2 regions of the Vibrio sp. 704 genome follow, and region 2 is predicted to be linked to the other one. Evidence: riboswitches for the same ligand, from Rfam matches in the RefSeq annotation. Region 2 holds a riboswitch; the other holds the start of a gene.
What was found. Region 2 has a riboswitch for cyclic di-GMP ahead of R7R24_RS06465 (TfoX/Sxy family DNA transformation protein). Riboswitches for the same ligand answer to the same signal wherever they lie in the genome.
Positions count from the first base shown of each region.

Region 1: linked by a shared signal. The riboswitch ahead of gbpA (N-acetylglucosamine-binding protein GbpA) and the one ahead of R7R24_RS06465 (TfoX/Sxy family DNA transformation protein) in region 2 are both predicted to bind cyclic di-GMP.

Region 1 covers NZ_JAWOUH010000002.1:173,344-176,793, reverse strand. Annotated here, with positions in the region: gene R7R24_RS04740 (patatin family protein) at 1-438, shown strand, start outside; gene gbpA (N-acetylglucosamine-binding protein GbpA) at 492-1,955, opposite strand; cyclic di-GMP riboswitch class I at 2,054-2,154, opposite strand; gene R7R24_RS04730 (fasciclin domain-containing protein) at 2,427-2,927, opposite strand; gene R7R24_RS04725 (cryptochrome/deoxyribodipyrimidine photo-lyase family protein) at 3,008-3,450, opposite strand, start outside.
Region 2 covers NZ_JAWOUH010000003.1:94,185-97,634, forward strand. Annotated here, with positions in the region: gene R7R24_RS06455 (DUF2007 domain-containing protein) at 1-9, opposite strand, end outside; gene R7R24_RS06460 (TVP38/TMEM64 family protein) at 30-716, opposite strand; gene R7R24_RS06465 (TfoX/Sxy family DNA transformation protein) at 831-1,421, opposite strand; cyclic di-GMP riboswitch class I at 1,538-1,627, opposite strand; gene purR (HTH-type transcriptional repressor PurR) at 1,915-2,919, opposite strand; gene torD (molecular chaperone TorD) at 3,388-3,450, opposite strand, start outside.

The DNA.
Region 1 (3,450 bases), on a different contig from region 2:
AAGCATACCCCTTGTTTTTCTGGCGGTTGTTATACCGATGGTGGGGTCGCTGATTCTATCCCAGTGCGTGAGGCTTATCGTCGAGGGGCTCGCGACATAACCGTAGTACTCTCTCACCCGCTGAATTATGCCAAAAAGCCAGTTAAGACCACATGGCTGATGAAGAAACTGTTTGCGGAGCACCCCAAAATGGCGGATGCGATGTTAAGACGTGCAGATAACTATAATCAATCATTAGAGTTTATTCGTAACCCTCCACCAGGAACACATGTTAGGGTGATTGCCCCACCAGATAATTTTCATGTTCAGCGCTTATCAATGCGACAATCCGTTTTACTAGAAGGGTATGAAATGGGGCTGATTGAGGGGCGAGCGCATCTCACTAGTTTATCTGGTGTTCATGGTTTAGACCGGGAAAGCTGTCATTTTTGCGTTTGATTATAAAAGAGCCTCATCGTGAGGCTCTTTTTACTTAACGTTCAAAGGGTGATTTAGTTGACTTTATCCCAAGCCATCTCCCAGTGTGAACCTATTCCAGGCTCGTAATGATTTGCGCTTTCTTTCCACTGCATACAGTAACCAGAGTATGGGAAAGGTTTACATTGATAAATGCCCCCGTCGCTGGCAAGCACTTTTGTGCCCGCCGTGTAGCTAGATAGTCCTTCAGGGAAGACAAAATCGTACTCATCAGATGGTGGTGGAGTAACTGACTCTTCTTTTAAGTGAAAGTCGAGTGTTTGCTGATCCACCAAGTTGCCATCTTTATCCTTAATACGTGTTACGAGCATATGGTGACCCGGCTCCGATTTACTTAAAGCGAGCGATATCGCCTCTACCGAGCCGTCTTTCATTTCGTTTGCCCAACTTGCAAGTGGCTCGCGATGGTGATTGTAAACGGTGAGTTCTGCATTTAAATCGCCTTCAGCAGTTAGTGTCAGATCCAACGTTGTCGGTGTTGACTCAATGATATATTCGTCTGCTAAGCCATCTACTGTGAGTGAGTATTCTGGAACAGGAGTTTCAATGTTATAGCCGATCTCTACTCGCTCAAGGCCGCTATTTGCTTGCAGATACACCGGATTAGTACCATAAACAGGAGTGAATTTATCCTCTGCATACTGCCCGGCTTGCAGTTTTGCTTGTTCTTGGTTTAGCTTAGTCGCGAGTGCGTAAGACCAGTTTTTCGCTTGGCCCATTGCTGCATCGGTAATTTCTAGTTCAGTTCTATACGCCACGTTTTCACCTGCTTGATCAAATACGCGTGTATAAACCGAATCCCCAATATTTAAATCCATTGTAGGAATAATTTGACCGCCTTGCTTCCAATCTGGAATAACGGGACTGTCACCATCAAATTTCACATCGATCACGTTATAAAATGAGGCTGCAGTGTCGCCAACATCCCATACTGCCAGGATGACATGGTATCCCTCGCGAGTAGGCACATTACATTGATGGCTTACCTGTTTCGGGGGTTGAACCATATTGCCGTCGACGACACAGAAAGGAGTTAGATCAAAAGAGTCTCGTGATAGTGAAGCGTTTGGGTTCCAATCAGGCTTGGTGATGTAATATTTCCAGTCGCGCGTCACGTGGTTAGCGGTAAATGTCCATTCAAAAGTTTGTGTACCTGCTTGAATAGGGCGTTTTACCCAACGGTCGGCAGTTTGCTCATCAAGGGCAGCTGCTAAAGCGGTTTCGGCACTCGCTATTTTACCATCGCGAGGCCCTGTTTCGGGAAAGCCATCAGGGCCTTCAACGCTTTGCGGTTCATATTGAATCGCACCGCAGTTATTATTTTTTTCGTTAGTATCTGGCGATGGATACTTACATAGTGCCGAGCGACTTGCAGCGACACCACCATTGGTTTCTGATACATAACCGTGAGCCGCAGCACCTGAGCTAATGCTTGCAAGTGCTAACGCGAGTACGGATTTGGTTGGAAATGATTTCATCACATGTCCTCTGTTATGGCTGACAAACTAATGTCACACCCCGGCGCATGCTGAGCATAAAGCAACGCTACAGAAATTGGACTTCTGTAACACTGAGTCATGGTAACCCCGCTATCATGAGCATTCTTTTAGATTTTTAAATGCTGACAGACCGGAAGCTTTGCGTCCCACCCTTTCGAATGGTTTGCCGAAATGTGATTGAGCAGCCAAAATTTAGCTTAAGAATTTACATGTGGAAAAGTAAACGTCACTGACATGGAATCCTGTTCTCAAATTGAAAGATAACGATATCTTAACCTCGTCAATATTATGCAGTATCGTATTGCAAGATATTGATTTTAATTTTGTTTTTATCTTATTAATAATCATGGAGAATGAATGGAGGTTTGTTGGGGATAAATGGAGAGGAATCGTGCTAAGGGTGGAAGAAGTTCTGTCTAAAGGGCGGAGTGTACCGCCCTCTGGATGGTGTTATTTCGGCATAATGACAGTATCAATCACGTGAATGACACCGTTTTTAGCTTTCACATCGGTTGCGATGACATTTGCATCGTTAACCATGACTTTATCGCCCATGGTTTTAATCATCACATCTTGCCCCTGAACCGTAGTCGCTTTGTCTAGCTTAACAAAATCGGCAGCCATCACTTTCCCTGGGACGACGTGATAAGTCAAAACAGATACTAACTTGTCTTTGTTTTCCGGCATTAAGAGCATGTCGACTGTGCCGTCTGGCAGTTTTGCAAAAGCGTCATCCGTTGGTGCAAAAACAGTAAATGGGCCTTCCCCTTTGAGAGTGTCAACCAGGCCCGCTGCTTTCACCGCAGCAACAAGCGTATTGAAAGAGCCATTTTCAGCGGCAACGTCGACAATATCGGCTTTCATCATGCCATGCTCATGAGCCTTGACGGGAAGCATAAAAGATAATGTCGCCATCAGTGTCGCCGCGATAACTAAGATACGTTTGAACATAATGTGTTCCTTACTAGTTGAGGGTACAACGGGTTCCCTGGAGTGTGTTTGCATTTGTACGCATCGTGATTGAAAGATGATCATCGCGTCCTACTTTCTTTTGAGGGTCTAACATGTCGCGCAAGAATTCGTCTGCCTTCTTGTTTCACATCAGCTCGTTTCCGCCACGTCCATAAGCGCTCTCTTGCTGCCTTAGCTGCTTTGTCTGGTGCGATAAAAGGTGCAAGGTAACGGCTATCTGGCTGCAATTGATACATGACAGCTTCCATCTGGGTCATTGTCCAGGGCTCGAATAAAAGAGGGGGAGGAACCATTTGTAACTCAGGTACCCACTTGTAGATGAACGTACCGTTAGGATCATGTTCTTGGGCTTGCTTGATCGGATTATAAATACGGATTGTGTTAGTCCCGGTTACTCCTGCTTGCATTTGGAATTGTGGGTAATGAATTCCAGGCTCAAAGTCGAGAAACAGTTGCGCTAAATGCGTTACACCTACTCGCCAATCCATGTTCATGTGGTGAG
Region 2 (3,450 bases):
TATTTTCATCAAAATACCCACTTCACCAATTACGAGTTTTGCTGACTTGGTGTCGGCCTTACTTTATTCATAACCCATTTAGTGATGATTGGAAATAGTCCCAATAGCGCAAAAGACGCTAATACTGCGGGTGAAACAATGCCCGATAGGCTTTCAATTGTTGCTAATTGAGTACCTGCATTCAGATATACGGCTGTGCCTGGCAGCATACCTATTTGGCTAGTGAGATAAAATCGACCTACAGACATCGGTGTTAAGCCCATCAGTAAGTTGATTAGAAAGAAAGGGAATACAGGGATTAGACGCAAGGAAAATAGATAAAAAGCTCCGTCTTTTTCGACACCTTGATTAATTGCGTTGAGTTTATTTCCGAATTTGTTTTGTACCCAGTCACGCAATAAGTATCGGCTGCTCAAGAAGGCCAGTGTTGCCCCCATAGTGCTAGCGAAAGAAACCAGTAGCAAGCTTGTCCAAAAACCAAATAAGGCTGCACCAAGTAAGGTGACTACTGCCGCTCCTGGGATAGAAAAAGCGGTAATTGCAATGTAGGTAAAAAAGTAAATCGCAGCCGAGAATACAAAATTCTGATCGATGTATGTAGTTAGTGCTTCTTGTTGGGCTTTTGCATTCTCTAAGGTTAAATACTGGCCAAAGTTAATACCTAAAAAGACGATAGCCGCTAGTAGGATGAGACCTAATATCAGTTTCTTATTCATAATTTTGATTCCAATTTGGGATATATGTAATAAGACAGTAGGAAAACCGAAAAAATTTCACAAAAAAACCGCAGATTAGACTGCGGTTTTACAAGATAGTTTTTAGGCCGACTTTTATTGGAGGCCGTTCATCAACTCATCTCGGCGAGCTTGAGGTACCACACTCCAATGAGTGCCGTTGATAGCACCTTCTAGTGCCCATAGCAACTCAATGTTGACGGTTGCAGAGTGCGTATCTCTTATCGCTTTATAGGCGTTAAGCGCACCTTCCTCTTCAAGCTTCTCTACGGATTCGATGCCGGCTTTTTTTAGCATGCGCTCGGTAGCCAGTCGTAAGTTAGGCAAATCTTTCAAACGGTTAGGCTTTGTACTTGCTTGCTGTTCTTTCTCAAGCTTTGCCTTTTTCAATGATTGATTCGCTACTTCGATTAAGCGTTCGCTTGATTCCCATAAATCGCTGGAAATAGCGTAGTACTTTGTAACGACTGGAAAGCCACGTTTTTTATAAACGTAAGGCTTTAGCCCTTGTTTCTCGAAGTCAGATGAAGTTTTTTGGTCTGCTCTGATATGAAGCTGATTGTTTACCACTAGTGCAAACATTGTTTCATCAGCGAATAGTCCGAAGCCACCAAACATTGAGCGCGACTTGATATTACCAAGTGCCTCAAATAGCTTCATAGAGTCTTTGAGTATCGGTTTATCCATGTTTTGTTATCTCGGTGTAATTAATATTACGCCACCAAAAGTCAGGTCCGAGAGAGTAGCAAACATGCGTAAAAACAATGTCATTACAGAGTAAAGTCATTGCTTACACACTTGCCATCGGTAACCCCGCTACCTTCCATATCGTAATATGGTTCAGGCCGGAGGCTTTGCGTCCCACTCTTTCGAATGGTTTGCCCTGTGCGTGACACAATGAGCATACTTCTTATATTGAATTAACATCACGGTTTAGCGTTAAAAGTGTGATTTCGGTTCAATAAAAATGATAGGTTGAATGCTCTATTTTGCATATGGAAAGGTGCAAATTGGCCTTTGAAAAGGAGTTCTTAATATATATTACATTTATATAAAACAGGGAGTTAACGTTAGTCAATTGTTATTAGAGTGGTGTGAAGTATTAGAGAATGCTTAATTTTTCCAAAAAAATAAGCGCCCCTGTAGAGCGCTTATTTAACACGGTTAAATACAGTGAAATTTAGTTCATTTTTTTCACAGTATTTCGAATTACAAGCTCAGGTTGCATTTCGAAAATTCGTTTTTCGTGTTCTTTATCTTTGATACGCTCAAGTAGAATTTCGAATGCATTTTTACCAACACGACGTTTAGGTTGGTGGATAGTCGTTAGCGGTGGAGAGAAGTATTCTGCAAGCTCGATGTTGTCGTAGCCGATCACTGAAATATCTTCAGGAATTTTGATCCCGTTTTGTTGCAAGCGGCTCATTAGGCCGAGAGCCATTGTGTCGTTAAAACAGAATACCGCCGTCGGGCGCTTGTCCATTGCGGTAATTTTATCTGCAACTAATACGGCCGTATCACATTCAAAGTTACCTTCAAGGATCCAGTCTTCATTTACAGCTAGGTTCGCTTCGCTCATTGCGCGACGGAAACCTGCAATGCGCTCTTGGCAAGCAAGCTTTTCAAAATGACCGCTTAGACAAGCGATATCCGTATGACCATTGTCAATCAGATGTTTGGTTGCAATGTAGCCACCTTCTTCTGAGTTATCCATGATCTTGTCTGCTTGTGAGCTCTCTGGGCCCCAATCCATGACCACTTTAGGAATGTCCGCATGACGGTCAAGCATCTCTTTTAGTTCTTCGGTTAAGTCAGAACACATCACTAGGATGCCATCAACGCGCTTTTCAGCCAGCATACGAATGTAATCGCGTTGTTTTTCGTAAATCCCGCCTGTGTTACATAAAATCAGAGTATAGCCTTGGCGGTAACAGTAGCTCTCAACGCCATCAATCACTTCTGAGAAAAATAGGTTAGTTGATTGAGTTACTAACATGCCAATCGTACGAGTTGAGTTGCATTTTAGGCTGCGTGCAACGGCACTTGGCGCGTAATTCAGCTCGTCAACGGCTTTCATTACTTTTTCTTGCGTTGCTTCTGCAACGAAACGCGTTTTATTGATAACGTGCGAAACTGTCGTAGTGGAAACGCCGGCTAAGCGAGCAACGTCTTTTATCGTGGCCATAAATGGTGTCCTGTATCGAGCTACTGAAATATGTCGTATTGGATGTACCTGATGCTCTAATGGTTTCACACCTAGCAATATAAAATTGGCGCTAAGTGTCTCGGCAGCGGTTGATCCAAGTGCGACAAAAGGGTACGTAGCAGCATCGGTCGATGAATTTTATCTTTTTTCTATCTGATGAGAAATTGCCATCAACCTGTTAAGAAAACACAAAAACCGCTATATTTCAGCGGTTTACATATAAATCATATTTAATCGTTTGCGCTCACATTTTAGCCCTATGTGGACTGACTAGCAATGTTTTCAGCAAGAGATTTGTGTATTTGAAGTCACATTTTGACTGCTAAATAACCAAGCGTCTTTGCGCTAAGTTAAGGCAAACGAATATTATACCCAAGTTACTTACAATTGGTCACTTTCAGGCATACAGGAAGCCCGATAGGCAGGCTCCCTAAAAATAGGCGGCAATTATTCACCAAGAAGGTAGGCGCTGTCTAGTTTACAAAATGCAACTAATAGTTTCGCGACACT